One region of the Microbacterium murale genome, then DNA from elsewhere that is predicted to be linked to it. Evidence: predicted binding sites of a transcription regulator. Region 1 holds the regulator's gene; the other holds the start of a gene.
The links. The regulator LexA, encoded in region 1, represses DNA repair genes until DNA is damaged. The targets are predictions, from matches to a motif close to TCGAACANNTGTTCGA.
Positions count from the first base shown of each region.

Region 2: a site for LexA is predicted at 6,011-6,026, ahead of recA (recombinase RecA). Genes of this name have one in related genera too.

Region 1 covers NZ_JAUSXK010000001.1:288,460-295,849, reverse strand. The annotation lists gene ftsX (permease-like cell division protein FtsX) at 1-851, shown strand, start outside; gene smpB (SsrA-binding protein SmpB) at 921-1,397, shown strand; gene QFZ46_RS01495 (S9 family peptidase) at 1,402-3,261, opposite strand; gene lexA (transcriptional repressor LexA) at 3,380-4,066, opposite strand; gene QFZ46_RS01485 (LysM peptidoglycan-binding domain-containing protein) at 4,375-4,749, shown strand; gene QFZ46_RS01480 (histidinol-phosphate transaminase) at 4,763-5,857, shown strand; gene hisB (imidazoleglycerol-phosphate dehydratase HisB) at 5,854-6,459, shown strand; gene hisH (imidazole glycerol phosphate synthase subunit HisH) at 6,456-7,091, shown strand; gene QFZ46_RS01465 (hypothetical protein) at 7,135-7,390, opposite strand, start outside.
Region 2 covers NZ_JAUSXK010000001.1:3,563,503-3,570,892, reverse strand. The annotation lists gene dapF (diaminopimelate epimerase) at 1-423, opposite strand, end outside; gene QFZ46_RS17210 (GNAT family acetyltransferase) at 454-912, opposite strand; gene QFZ46_RS17205 (dihydrofolate reductase family protein) at 940-1,464, opposite strand; gene miaA (tRNA (adenosine(37)-N6)-dimethylallyltransferase MiaA) at 1,497-2,408, opposite strand; gene miaB (tRNA (N6-isopentenyl adenosine(37)-C2)-methylthiotransferase MiaB) at 2,401-3,954, opposite strand; gene QFZ46_RS17190 (regulatory protein RecX) at 3,987-4,760, opposite strand; gene recA (recombinase RecA) at 4,760-5,815, opposite strand; gene QFZ46_RS17180 (DUF3046 domain-containing protein) at 6,087-6,311, opposite strand; gene QFZ46_RS17175 (helix-turn-helix domain-containing protein) at 6,336-6,644, opposite strand; gene QFZ46_RS17170 (CinA family protein) at 6,801-7,283, opposite strand; gene pgsA (CDP-diacylglycerol--glycerol-3-phosphate 3-phosphatidyltransferase) at 7,280-7,390, opposite strand, start outside.

The sequences.
Region 1 (7,390 bases):
TCTCGGTCGTGCTCGTGACATTCGTGTCGCTCACGTTCGTCGGCGCGGCGATCCTCATGCAGGGCCAGATCAGCACCATGCGCGACTACTGGACCGAGCGTGCCCAGGTGTCTGTCTCGATGTGCTCGACCGTCTCGACGGGCGAGAGCTGTCTCGATGGCGCCGCCACACCGGAGCAGGTCGACCAGGTGCGCGCAGAACTCGAAGGCGATCCGCTCGCCTCGCTCATCGGCGACCTCCGATTCGAGAACAAGGCAGAGGCCTACGCGAACATCACCGAACTCCTCGGCGAAGAGCAGGCGAGTGTGCTCACCGAGGAGCAGATGTCGGAGACGTTCTACGTCACGCTCAAGGACCCCGGTCAATCGCAGGTGATCGTAGAGGCTTTCGCCGGCATCAACGGTGTCGAGGAGGTGCGTGACCAGCTGCAGTATCTCGATCCGCTGTTCTCCGCTCTCACCGTCGCGACCTACATCGCCGTCGGCATCGCGGTACTCATGCTCATCGCCGCCATCCTGCTGATCGCCACGACGATCCGATTGTCGGCGTATGCGAGACGCAAGGAGATCGGGATCATGCGCCTGGTGGGCGCCTCGAACCGATTCATCCAGACGCCGTTCGTGCTGGAGGGCGTGTTCGCCGCCTTCATCGGCTCGGTGCTGGCCAGCGCCGCCGTGGTCGCCGGCGTGCACTTCGGCGTGAACGGCTATCTGAAGGGCCGGGTGCCGTTCATCACCACCTGGGTGACGATGCAGGATGCTGCGCTCGTCGTGCCCGTACTCATCGGCATCGGTGTGCTTCTTGCTGCGCTGTCGGCCGGCTTCGCGATTCGTCGCTGGCTGCGCACCTAGCATCCGTCTGCGTCGTTGTAGACTGATGGGCTGTCGTGCGTTCGGCGCGGCACGGATCAGGAGAGCATCATGCCCAGGGAACGCGGGGAGAAGGTCGTCGCGACCAATCGTCGCGCACGTCACGACTATAACATCGAGAAGTCGTACGAGGCGGGGATGGTGCTCACCGGCACCGAAGTGAAGTCATTGCGGCAGGGCCGCGCGAACCTCAGCGATGGGTACGCGTTCGTCAAGGGGAATGAGATCTTCCTCGACTCGGTGCACATCCCCGAGTACTCGCAGGGGCACTGGACGAATCACTCGGCCAAGCGGATTCGCAAGCTGCTGCTGCACCGCGAGGAGATCGAGAAGCTGCAGCATGCGGTGTCCGCAGGCGGGTACACGCTGATCCCGCTCAAGCTGTACTTCTCGGACGGGCGAGCCAAGGTCGAGATCGCTCTCGCGAAGGGCAAGCGCGAGTTCGACAAGCGCCAGACGCTGCGTGAACGCCAGGACACCCGAGAGGCCCAGCGCGCGATGCGCCTGCGCAATCGCGTGGGGGACTAAACCTCTACAGCTCGGGCTGGAAGTCGAACACTTTCCCGAGGAAGCGCAGCTCGCGCTCGAGCGCGTCGATGATCGTCTCCGCGCGGCGGAACCCATGCCCCTCACCCGGGTAGACGACGTACTCGTGCGGGATGCCTCGTGCCGCCAGCGCGTCGCGGATCGACTCCGACTGCGATGGCGGGACGACGCGATCATCGGCGCCCTGCAGCAGCAGCACAGGCACATCGATCTGCTCGACGTGGGTGAGCGGGGAGCGGTCGATGTAGACCTGTTCGGCAGCGGGCAGCGGGCCCACCAGGCCGTCGAGGTAGTACTTCTCGAAGTCGTGCGTGTCTTCGGCCAGGGCGCGCAGGTCGGTCACACCATAACGACTGATCCCTGCGGCGAACACGCCACCGCGCACGAGTGCCGCGAGCACCGTCCATCCTCCCGCTGAGCCGCCGCGGATCGCGATGCGACTCGGATCCGCACGTCCGGATTCGGCGAGCCCGCGCGCGGCGGCCAGCACATCGTCGACGTCGGTGATTCCCCATTCGCGGTCGAGCCGCTCGCGGTAGGCGCGGCCGTAGCCGGTCGAGCCGCCGTAGTTCACATCCAGCACGCCGATGCCGCGGCTCGTGTAGAACGCGATGGCTGCGGAGGCCGCCCCTGCGACGTGCGCGGTCGGACCTCCGTGCACGAAGACGATGTACGGCGGAAGCTCTGCGTCTGGCGCTGCGGCATCGGGATTCGCCGGCGCGTAGTCGAAGGCGTGCACCGGCCCGTTCGCGCCCTCGAATGCGATGCGGGAGGCGGGCGGCATCCACGCTTCATCGGAACGTATGCCGCCTCTGATGCGTTCGACGGCTCCCGAATCCACGTCAACGGTCCACAGACCTGCGCTCACGTTCGCTCCGCCGCCGGAGAGCAGCACACGCGTGCCGGACGCGTCGTCGATGCTGACGTGAGCAGTGGCCGGCACATCCAGGCGCTTCTCTGACCCGTCGCTCCCGATCAGCACGACCTCGTCCGAGCCGTTCGTGCGCACGGCGACGATGCGGCCGTCGGCGAGCGGCTGGTACCAGCGGTTGCCCAGTACCCACAGGCCGTAGCCTGTGTCGGCGTCGGCCGGTGCGATGGCCTCCGGCATGGAAGCCTCAAGCCCGTCCATCCGCCGTCGATACAGGTTCCAGCGGCCGGTGGGATCGTCGGCGTAGACGAGCTCTGAATCGCTGATCCACTCGGGCTGCAAGGCAGCATGAGCGCGGGTGTCGGCGAAGACGTCGCCGCCGACGTTGGTGATGCTGAGCATGGCCTGCTGCCATGGCATCTGGCGTCCGCTCCACTCGACCCACGCGATGCGGGTGCCGTCGGGGGAGAGCGCGGGGTGGGCGAAGAACGCGCTGCCCTGGACGAACACGCGCATGGCGTCCGCGTCGGCAAGACCGGAGCCATCTGTGGGGATCTCGACGATGGCGCGCCGGTGCGGTTCCACAGACAGATCCTCGCGCACGGCGAGAAGGCGCCCGTGCTGCAGACGGAGTCCGCCATGGTTCGGACCCTCGGGTGTCAACGGCTCCGGCTCCGCGCCCGGCCGCATCCGGTACACGCGCTGGTCGCCGGCGTCGACGAAGAACAGCGTGCCGTGAGCATCCGCCGTCCACGCGCCGCCGCCGTACTCGTGCACTCGCGATCGCGCACTCCAGGGCTCGGGCAGCAGCACGTCGCCAGTCGAACTGCGCACCGTGACACGACCGCCCTCGGCGGGCACCGACTCCCCCCACCAGATCTCGTCGCCGACGAAACGGGCACCGTCGATGCGCGGGGCGGATGATGCGATATCGGCGGCGTGGAAGGGGGACGGCCAGGTTCCGTACGGCTGCATGCTTCGAGCCTAAGCGGCGTCTGCCGTGTGCAGCCGCGTGGACGTCGTCGCCGTCTGATGTCCGAATGACGAAGAACCGCCCCTCCGAATCCGGAGGGGCGGTTCTTCGTGGATGCCGTCAGACCGCGCGCAGCACCGCGACGATCTTCCCCAGCACAACGGCGTCGTCGCCGAGGATGGGCTCGAATGAGGAGTTGCGGGGGAGGAGCCAAGTGTGTCCGTCGCGCTGGCGGAACGTCTTCACAGTGGCTTCGCCGTCGAGCATCGCCGCGACGATCTCGCCGTTCTCCGCCGTGTTCTGCGTGCGCACGACGACCCAGTCGCCATCGCAGATGGCGGCGTCGATCATCGACTCACCGGAGACCTTGAGCATGAACAGATCGCCCTTGCCGACGAGCTGGCGGGGGAGCGGGAAGATCTCCTCCACCTGCTGCTCTGCCGTGATCGGGATACCGGCGGCGATCTGACCGACCAGCGGCACCATCGCCGCATCGCCGACCGGAGTGGCTGAGTCGGCGGGGTTCTCGCCGCTGGTGCCGGGCAGGTCGATGAGTACTTCCATGGCACGGGTCTTGCCCGGGTCGCGGCGCAGATAGCCGCTCAGCTCCAGCTGCCCGAGCTGGTGGGTCACGCTCGAAAGCGACTTCAGACCGACGGCGTCGCCGATCTCGCGCATGCTCGGCGGATAGCCGTGCCGTGCGATCGAGGTCTGGATGACCTCGAGGATCGCCAGCTGCTTCGCGCTGAGGTTCTTGCGCCGACGGGTGCGCGGGGCCTCAGGGCTGGGGACGGAGATGTCGCTCATGGGTGCTCCTTCGTGCGCGCTCACGGTGCTGATCGTCGTGTCCACGGCGCTCATCTTCGAATGTCGGTGGCCCGTGGTGTGGTGTTCGTATCGAAACCGTATCCGAGAAACACACCGAAACGGAAGATCTGTTCGAGCGTGTCGGTAAATTCAGCGGGTGGGTTTCGAATAGGTCTTGACAGATGTTCGAATTCGAAGATACATTCGGTACGTAGCTTCGCATTCCCCGCTCCCGGCCGAGCGGCGAATGCGAACGCTACGCCAAAAGGCGAAAGTCCAGAGGCAGCCAAGAGGCAGAGGAGAGTCACATGAGCACCATCAGCATCAGCGCCCCCGCAGTCCCTTCCGTACGTGCAACGTCCAGTGCTTCGACGCGACTGCGACTGACGGCACGCGGACGTCGGCTGCTGGTCGCCCTCGCGGCGCTCCCCCTGGCTGCAGGGATCGGGTTCGCTGCTCTCAGCGGCGGCTCTGCTCTCGCTTCCGGCGAGGCAGTGGAGACCACTGACTTCGACACGGTCACGGTGATGCCCGGCGACACGCTCTGGGCGATCGCCGAAGACGTCGCCCCCGGAGAAGACCCCCGCACGGTGATCAGCGAGATCGAGAAGCTCAACGCGCTCGGCGGCGGTTCGCTGCAGGTCGGCCAGCAACTCGCGATCCCCGCGGAGTACGCCGACTGAACTCCGCGTTAACATGGGGAGGGTGACTGTCTCACTCAGCGACCTCCCCCTTCGCGACGATCTTCGCGGCCTCACCCCCTACGGCGCACCTCAGGCCCCGCTGGCCGTCGCGCTGAACGTCAACGAGAACACCCATCCGGTTCCGGATGAAGTGGCGAGCGACATCCTCGACGACATCGCCGTCGCGCTGCGTGATGTGAACCGCTACCCCGATCGGGAGTTCACGGCGCTGCGTGAGGGATTCGCCGAGTACCTCGGCCACGACCTCGACGCGTCGCAGATCTGGGCGGGCAACGGTTCGAACGAGGTGCTGCAGCACATTCTGCAGGCCTTCGCCGGACCGGGTCGAACGGTCTTCGGCTTCGCACCCACCTACTCGATGTATCCCCTGCTGGCGCAGGGCATTGGCGCACGTTGGACAGCCGGCAGCCGTCAGCCCGACTACACGATCACCGCCGAGGACGCGGTGGCTCAGGTGATCGAAGCTGACCCCGACGTGATCATGCTGTGCACTCCGAACAACCCCACGGGCACTCCGCTCGGGCTTGATGTGGTGGAGGCCGTCTACGAGGCCTCCCGCGGGATCGTGGTGGTGGACGAGGCATACCAGGAGTTCGCGCCCCGTGAATCGGCATCCGCTCTCACTCTGCTCGAGGGACGCCCTCGCCTGGCCGTCTCGCGAACCATGAGCAAGGCGTTCGCATTCGCCGGTGCGCGGGTCGGGTATCTCGCCGCCGATCCGGCGTTCATCGATGCGCTGCGGCTCGTGCGGCTGCCGTATCACCTGAGCGCCCTCACTCAGGCGGCCGCCGTGGCTGCATTGCGCAATGCGCCGACGATGCTCGGCATGGTCGACGACATCATCGAGCAGCGTGATCGGATCACCGCGACCCTCGAGGCGCTCGACTACGAGCCGCACGAGTCGTGGTCGAACTTCGTGCTGTTCGGAGGAGTGGCCGATCCGCAGGCGACGTTCCATGCCCTTTACGAGCGGGGAGTGCTGGTGCGTGACGTCGGCATCCCGAATCACTTGCGCGTCACCGCGGGGACCGAGGCGGAGACCACGGCATTCCTGGACGCGCTGGCCTCGATAGGATCGGCGTCATGAGCGTTTCCCGCACCGCCACTCGTACCCGCAGCACGTCTGAGTCGACCGTCGAGCTCGAACTCAACCTCGACGGCACAGGGCAGAGCCACATCGATACGTCGGTGCCGTTCTTCGACCACATGCTCACGGCCTTCGCGAAGCACTCGCTCACCGATCTGACGGTGCGGGCCTCCGGTGACACGAACATCGACGCCCACCACACGGTGGAGGACATCTCGATCGTGCTCGGGCAGGCGATCCGTGAAGCGCTGGGCGACAAGTCCGGCATCTCCCGTTACGGTGACGCGCTCGTGCCGCTCGACGAGGCGCTCGCACAGGCGGTCGTCGACATCAGCGGGCGTCCTTATCTCGTGCACTCGGGCGAACCGGCGGGTTTCGAGCACCACCTCATCGGCGGCCACTTCACCGGCTCACTCGTGCGTCACGTGTTCGAGGCGATCACGTTCGGCGCGGGGCTGACCGTGCACGTGCGCGTGCTGGGTGGACGCGACCCGCACCACATCGCAGAGGCGGAGTTCAAGGCGTTCGCCCGTGCGTTCCGCCAGGCGAAGGCGCTCGACCCTCAGGTGGTCGGCATCCCCTCCACCAAGGGCGCGCTGTGACGCGCACGCCCACTGTCGCGGTCTACGACTACGGTTCCGGCAACGTCCACTCCGCGGTCAAAGCCCTCATCGCGGCGGGCGCGGACGCGACGCTCACGGGTGACCGTGCGGCGGCGCTGGAGGCGGATGGACTGTTCGTCCCCGGCGTCGGCGCTTTCGCCGCGGTGCGCGAAGCGCTCCGGACCAAGGGCGGTGACGAGATCATCGAACGCAGGCTCGCCGGTGGTCGGCCCGTACTCGGAGTGTGCGTCGGGATGCAGGTGCTGTTCTCCCACGGTGTGGAGCGCGGACAGGACGTCGAAGGACTCGGCGAGTGGCCGGGAAGCGTGACGGAGCTCGATGCGCCCGTGCTGCCGCACATGGGCTGGAACACCGTCACTCCCGATGAGGGCAGCGTGCTGTTCCGCGGTATCGAGGACGAACGCTTCTACTTCGTGCACTCGTATGCCGCGCAGAGCTGGGAGCTCGACGTGATCCCACCGTTCCCGCAGCCCGCGCTCACGTGGACGACCTACGGCAGGCCGTTCCTCGCCGCGGTCGAGAACGGGCCGCTCTCGGCGACGCAGTTCCACCCCGAGAAGTCGGGCGACGCCGGGATCCAGTTGCTGCGCAACTGGGTGCAGAGCCTCTGACGAGGAGCCGCTCCGACCGGCAGCCGCGCCGCCGACGCACAGGTCACCGGATACCGTACGTCTCCCGCAGTACGGGCAGCCACTGCATGTTCAGCGCGGTCTTCGTCCGCGCGCGCAGGGACGGAAGCGTCTTCGTGAGCGGCGCGCCGACGGCGAGACGCGCGTCGAAGGGGACGGACAGTCGGCCGGCGACCGTCGTGGATCTCCCGAACGCCGAGCAGAGCACTGGGAGCGTGCGTTCGAGACCCGGGGTGCCGAAGCGCTGAGCCACGTCCGACAGGCTGCTCTCGAGCGCCGCG
Region 2 (7,390 bases), 3.3 Mb from region 1:
GTCATCTCCGGACAACCGCCAGCGCCCGAGATCGACCTGATACCCGGTGCCGCTGCTCGTCACGTCCCGCACGCCGGCACGCGTACCGATCGGGAGGGTCGTGCCGGGCTCGATGACCGCCAGACCGGCCCCCACCAGGTAGTGCGCGAAGACACGGATGCCGTTGCCGCACATCTCGGCGACCGAACCGTCCGCATTGCGATAGTCCATGAACCACTCGGCGGCGGGTTCCTCAGCGAGCGATTGCGCGCCCTCCGGGAGCGCAGCGGAGCGCACGACACGAAGGATTCCATCTGCACCTATGCCGAAATGCCGGTCGCAGAGCACGGCGACCTGGGCGGCGGTGAGGTCCAGCTCACCATCGGGGTCAGCGATGATGACGAAGTCGTTGCCGGTGCCGTGACCCTTGGTGAATGCGACCATGTGAACAGTCTAGAGACGATCCGCGACCTTCTAGCGCACGTCAGAAATGAGGCGCTTACCGGTGTTCGCCACGTCGAATCGCTCGTAACCGAGCTGATCGTAGAAGTCGAGCACGGCTTCATTGCCGCGTCTCACCATCAATTGCACCTTCGGGCAGCCCATCTCCGTGAGACGGCGTTCCGCTTCGCTGACAAGAGCGCGCCCGATACCCGCGCCGCGCAGGTCGGGCGACGTTGCGAGATAGTACAGCCATCCCCGATGTCCGTCGTAGCCTGCCATGACCGTGCCGACGAGCCTGTTCATGTCGTCGGCGGAAGGCATCTCGGCGACGAGGAAGAGCTCCGGCTGCACGCGCAGCTTGCGCTCTATGTCCTCGTGCGGATCGTTCCATGGGCGAGTGAGCCCGGCCTCGTGCCACAACGAGACGACGGCATCCGCGTCGTGCCGCTCGAATGCTCGAACCGTCCAGGTCGTCCCGCTCGTCCTCATTCGTCCGAGGCTAGCGAAATCGATCGGTCACTCGCGAATCACGCGGTACCGGCCGCACATGAAGTTGCGGTTTCGCGCCACCTCGAGCAGTTCGAGTTCGAGTCCGCGTGGCAGCAACGGCGCGCCAGCGCCGAGCGTGACCGGAGCGTACTGCACCCACACCTCATCGAGGAGTCCCGCCTCTGCGAACTGCCCGGCAAGATCGCCACCACCCACGACCCAGAGGTCTTCGCCGCCCGCAGCAGCGGTCATGGCGGAGTGCACGTCGGCAATCGGATCGGCGGTCAACGTCACATGCGCGCCGGAGGGAATCGGAAGCTCCCGGTGAGTGAACACCCAGGTCGGCTTCGTGTAGCCCCACTCGTCTTCGTTACGCCGGAGCCATTCATAGGTGGAAGCGCCCATTGCCAGGGCGCCGATCCCCTCGATGAACCCTGGGTACGCCATCGGTCCTTCGAGATCGATGTCCTGTTTCAGGAGCCAGTCGAGCGAGTGCTCTGTCGTCGCGATGAACCCGTCGAGACTCGATGCCGTGTAGTAGTGCGTTGCCATTTCAGAATGTTCCCACGGGCTGCGGACATTCTTCAGAGCAACGTCTGAGGATCCGTTTCCGGACTGAGCCATTCGACCTCTGGATAGCGTTTGAACCACGACACCTGACGGCGCGCATAGCGTCGCGTGAGAGCTTGGGTCTGGGCGATCGCCTCGGCTTCGCTGAGGGTTCCCGTGAGCTGCCCGAGCGCCTGCGCGTACCCGATCGCACGCCGGGCAGTCACTCCCTCTTCAAGTCCGAGATCGCGCAGTGCACGGACCTCATCCAGAATCCCCTGCGCCCACATGCGCTCTACGCGGCGATCGAGTCGCTCGACGAGTTCACTGCGTTCGACCTGCAACCCCAGGATGCGTGTGAACGGATGCCACGACCTCGGTTTTTCAGGCAGGGCGGCGCCGTGCGTCTGTGCCCCCTGATGCAGCACCTCGAGAGCGCGCACGACGCGGCGGCCGTTCTTCGGATCGATACGCGCTGCGGTGGCGGGATCCTCTTCCTGAAGGCGGGTGAACAACACTGCCGGGCCTCGAGCTTCCAACTCGTCTTCCAACCGCCGCCGAACGGCTTCGTCGCGCGGAGGGAACTGGAAGTCGAAGATCACGCTGGAGACATAGAGCCCCGAACCACCGACCAGGATCGCGTCTGCGCCCCGATGATGGATGTCGGATATCGCGGCCCGTGCGAGTGGCTGGTACCAGGCGACCGCAGCCTCGTCACGAACGTCGCGCACGTCGAACAGGTGGTGAGGGATACCGCGTCGCTCGGCGACCGGAAGCTTGGCCGTGCCGATATCCATGCCACGGTACAGCTGCATGGCATCGGCGTTCACGATCTCCGCCTGGTTGCCGAAGCGCCTCAAGGCTTGGGCGAGGTCAAGCCCAAGATCGCTCTTGCCCGTTCCCGTCGCACCGACGACGGCCCAGAGGCGGGGCTCTGGACTAGACACCGACGCGAAGCGTGGGAAGACCGAGCGACACTGCGCGCGGTGCGCCGGCAGCGTCGCCGCTCGGCGCGGGAACGCCGCACGAATCGGCCTGAGCACGATCCCACGCGTCACCACCACGGGTGCGGCGGATGCGCAACGGCGAACCGCTCTCATCGTCGGCGAGAAGATGGAATGGCGCCCCGTGCGTGATCTTCACCGTCACGACGTCGCCGGGACGTGGGATCTCCGACCCCTCTGTGACCTCGAAGTGCACGAGGCGGTTGTCTTCTGCACGCCCGGTGAGACGATGCGTCTCCGCGTCCTTCTTGCCTTCCCCCACCGAGACGAGCACATCGACCTCGCGGCCGACCTGCTTCTGATTCTCTTCCAGTGAGATGCGTTCTTGCAGAGCGAGCAAGCGGTTGTAGCGCTCCTGCACCACTTCCTTGGGAACCTGATCTTCCATCGTCGCGGCGGGGGTGCCCTCACGAATGGAGTACTGGAACGTGAATGCGTTCGCGAACCGCGCCTGCTCGACGACACGCATCGTGTCTTCGAAGTCCTCGTCGGTCTCGCCGGGGAACCCGACGATGATGTCGGTCGAGATCGCCGCGTACGGCATGCGATCACGAACACGGTCGAGGATGCCGAGGAACTTCGAACTGCGGTATGAACGGCGCATCGCCTTGAGCACGCGATCGCTGCCTGACTGCAGCGGCATGTGCAGCTGGGGCATGACCGCCGGCGTCTCTGCCATCGCGTCGATGACGTCGTCGGTGAAGGCGGCGGGATGCGGGCTCGTGAATCGGATGCGTTCGAGACCGTCGATCTCGCCCGCGGCACGCAGTAGCTTGCCGAAGGCCTGACGGTCGCCGAACTCGACGCCGTAGGAGTTCACATTCTGACCGAGCAGTGTGACCTCGATCGCTCCGTCTTCCACGAGCAACCGGATCTCGTTCAGGATGTCGCCGGGGCGGCGGTCTTTCTCTTTGCCCCGCAGACTCGGCACGATGCAGAACGTGCAGGTGTTGTTGCATCCGACCGAGATCGACACCCACCCGCTGTGCGCGGAATCCCGCTTGGTCGGCAGCGTCGAGGGGAACACCTCAAGGGATTCGAGGATCTCGAGCTCAGCGTCGCCATTGTGACGCGCACGTTCGAGAAGCCCTGGGAGCGAACCCATGTTGTGGGTCCCGAACACCACATCGACCCACGGCGCCTTGTCGAGCACCGCGTCTTTGTCCATCTGGGCGAGGCACCCACCGACCGCGATCTGCATGCCGTCTTTGCGGCGCTTGACGGATGCGAGATGTCCCAGGGTGCCGTAGAGCTTGCCTGCAGCGTTGTCACGAACCGCACACGTGTTGATGATGACGACGTCAGCCTCTTCGGCGGCGTCGGCGCGGACGTATCCTGCACTCTCCAGCGATCCGGACAGACGTTCGGAGTCGTGCACGTTCATCTGACACCCGAAGGTGCGCACCTCGTATGTCCGCTGACGTCCGTCGGCGTCGACGGCCGCCGACGAGGCTTGAATGATCGTCGGTTCGCTGCTCAGGATAGTCATGGTGAACCCATTCTACGAGCGATCCGGACGAGTCACTCCGAGTCGACGAACCGCACCCCACTGGTCGGCTTTCCCAGTGATGCCTCAGTCAGTGCCGTTCTGGCCGCGCTCATGGCGACTGAGCCTCCATAACCACGGCGTGCGAGCTGACCCATGAGCCTGCGCAGCGCGGTGTCGAAGTCGAGCCGTGTCATCGAACGCGCCTTGGTTCTGGCGAACTCCAACGCGCGTTCAGCGTCGTCGTCCGGCAGATCGCCGAGAGCTGCGTCGATGACATCGCGCGGAATGCCACGCTGGCTCAAGGCGCGGGACAGCGCCACCCGGCCCTGCCCTTTTCGCTCGATACCCGAGATCACCAGTTGCTCAGCGAGGATGGCATCGTCGAGATAACCACGCCTGCAGAAGTCGTCGATCACATCATCGATCTGCGAGCGTTCCAGATCGTGGCCGCGCAGCACCTGCCGCGCCTCTGAGATCGACAGTGAACGCGCCCGGAGCTTTCGGACAAGCGATTCTTCGCCGACCTCACGGATCTGCTCCGCGTCACGCTCGGCTTCTTGCTCACCCGGCTGTTCCGCGCCAGAGGGTATCGCGCGCAATAGAGACGGCGCATTCTCGTAGCCGGGTGCCTCTTCCGCGGACTCAGACTCCAACGGTTCGATCGATGGGAGCGTCGCAGGCGCTGCCTCGGTGCGTCTCGGAGCCGTCTCGGAGTGCGTTGGCAACTCCGACGCCGGTGCGACCTTGCCGCCAAAGAGGGGAATCACGGGGGCGAGGCGGGCCCCGCCCCCGTCATCGACAGTCATCAGGCCGGACGACGCTGTGCGAGTTCGTCCGCAGTCTCAGGAGCCGCGTCGGCTACGGCACCACCGATGCCGAGCTTCTGCTTGATCTTCGTCTCGATCTCCAGGGCGACGTCGGCGTTCTTGATGAGGAACGAACGTGCGTTCTCCTTGCCCTGCCCGAGCTGATCGCCGTCGTACGTGTACCACGAGCCCGACTTCTTCACGAGGCCGTGCTCGACACCGAAATCGATGAGGCTGCCCTCACGCGAGATGCCCGTTCCGTACAGGATGTCGAACTCCGCCTGCTTGAAGGGAGGTGCCATCTTGTTCTTCACGACCTTGACCCGGGTGCGGTTACCCACTGCCTCAGTGCCGTCCTTCATCGTCTCGATGCGACGGATGTCGAGGCGAACCGAGGCGTAGAACTTCAGCGCCTTTCCACCGGCGGTCGTCTCCGGCGAGCCGAAGAACACGCCGATCTTCTCACGCAGCTGGTTGATGAAGATCATCGTGGTGTTGGTCTGGTTCAGACCACCGGTCAGCTTGCGAAGCGCCTGCGACATGAGACGCGCCTGCAGACCCACGTGCGAGTCTCCCATTTCGCCCTCGATCTCGGCTCGGGGCACCAGAGCCGCGACCGAGTCGATGACGATGAGGTCGATGGCACCGGAGCGCACGAGCATGTCGGCGATCTCGAGTGCCTGCTCACCCGTGTCGGGCTGAGAGACCAGAAGTGCGTCGATGTCGACACCGAGCTTCTTGGCGTACTCGGGGTCGAGCGCGTGCTCGGCGTCGACGAAAGCAGCGATGCCTCCGGCTTTCTGGGCGTTCGCGATCGCGTGCAGCGTCAGCGTCGTCTTACCCGAAGATTCCGGACCATAGATCTCCACGATGCGTCCACGCGGCAGTCCGCCGACGCCAAGAGCGACATCGAGGGCGATGGAGCCGGTGGGAATGACGGCGACCGGCGCACGCTCATCACTGCCCAGCCGCATGACTGAGCCCTTTCCGAACTGACGATCGATCTGGGCGAGAGCCGACTCGAGGGACTTCTCGCGGTCTGCGGCTGATGGCATGACGTGCTCCTATTGTTCGCGTGGTGCCGCCTGTAGGCTGTCGCGGCCGCCCCGGATGGGGCGAACTCTCCGACAAGGCGTATGGCTTTTCGGCCTGTCTTCACCGTACGAGCGACCTCCGACATTGCATCGGCTGCCCCGCGAACTGGGGATGACATCACCTCGAAACCACTTGTGCAGAACGTTACGCCCACTTCGAACACATATTCGACGACACGCCGATAGGGCGAGAGACGAAAGCGATCAGAGGAACGACAACAGAAGCGCTGTGTCAGCGCCTGCGCGGCTCCAGACGGCCGACGCCATAGCGTCGCTCCGCGGGTACATCGGTCTCAGCGCACAGCGCCAACCAGATGTCGCGTGGCGCAACACCAGCATCGAGAGCCTCGGACGCAGTCCGATTACCGAGCGCGTCGAGCACGAGATCCGTCGTCAGAGTTGATGCACGCGCGCCGAACTCGAGATCGACCGCGCGAAGGAATTCGCTTCGTCGCATTGATAAAGTCTGCCTCGCTGCAGATCAGTGCAGCGAGAGCTCGGGCTCGATCGACGCGACGAGATCGTCAGGCACCACATCGGGGAACACTTGAATACCCTCGAGCACGGAGATGCGGTCGCCTACCTCGCGCATGATGATCGAGATGGGCACGTCCAGCGCTTCGGCAACCGACGCGAGGATCTCGCTGGATGCTTCCTTCTGTCCACGCTCGACTTCGCTGAGATATCCGAGCGCCACAGAGGCTTTGCCCGCGACCTGCCGGAGGGTACGCCCCTTCTGCAGACGGAAGTCCCTCAGCACATCGCCGATTTCCTGTCGTACAAGAATCATCGGAACCTCCTCTCCATTCCCCTCATCGGAGTCGCCCCCGAACGGATCGCCAGTCTAACCCGACTTGCTGATGAAAAAACTACTGTTTCACGCTGTGCTTTCGGTGTGAGCACATCTTTCTTCGGCACGTTTATGTAAACGATATGGAGGCGCGGGTTATTCCCGCATCTCCGCCAGCAGCGCCTCGATCGCCGCGTCGACGGTCTGCGCTCTGATCGATGCGCGATCACCCTCGAACAGGAACGCGATCGCACGATCTCCCGACGGAGTCGCGATCCCGATATGCACGGTTCCCACGACCTGACCGTCAGGGGAATCGGGTCCGGCGATGCCCGTGGTCGAGAGACCGACGTCGGCGGGTCGCCCGTCGACCGCGACCGCCGTACGCACGCCTGTCGCCATCTGCGCCGCGACCATCGGGTGCACGGGTCCGTACTCGTTCAGGAGCGCAGTATCCACTCCGAGCATCGAGCCTTTGACAGGGGTGGCGTAGGCCACCACTCCGCCGAGCAGCGTCGCCGATGCTCCGGGCACCGAGACGATCTCCGATGTGAGCCCCCCACCGGTGAGCGATTCCGCAATGCCCAGAGTCCATCCTCGCCGGGTCAGCGCGGCCACCAGCTCCGCTGCTCTGCTCACGCTCTGTCCGCACGTGCTCCGCGCACCTGCGAGAGCACATAGTCGACTCCGCTGATGACGGTGAGCGCGAGCGTCACGTACATCAGGACGATGCCGACCCCGACCCA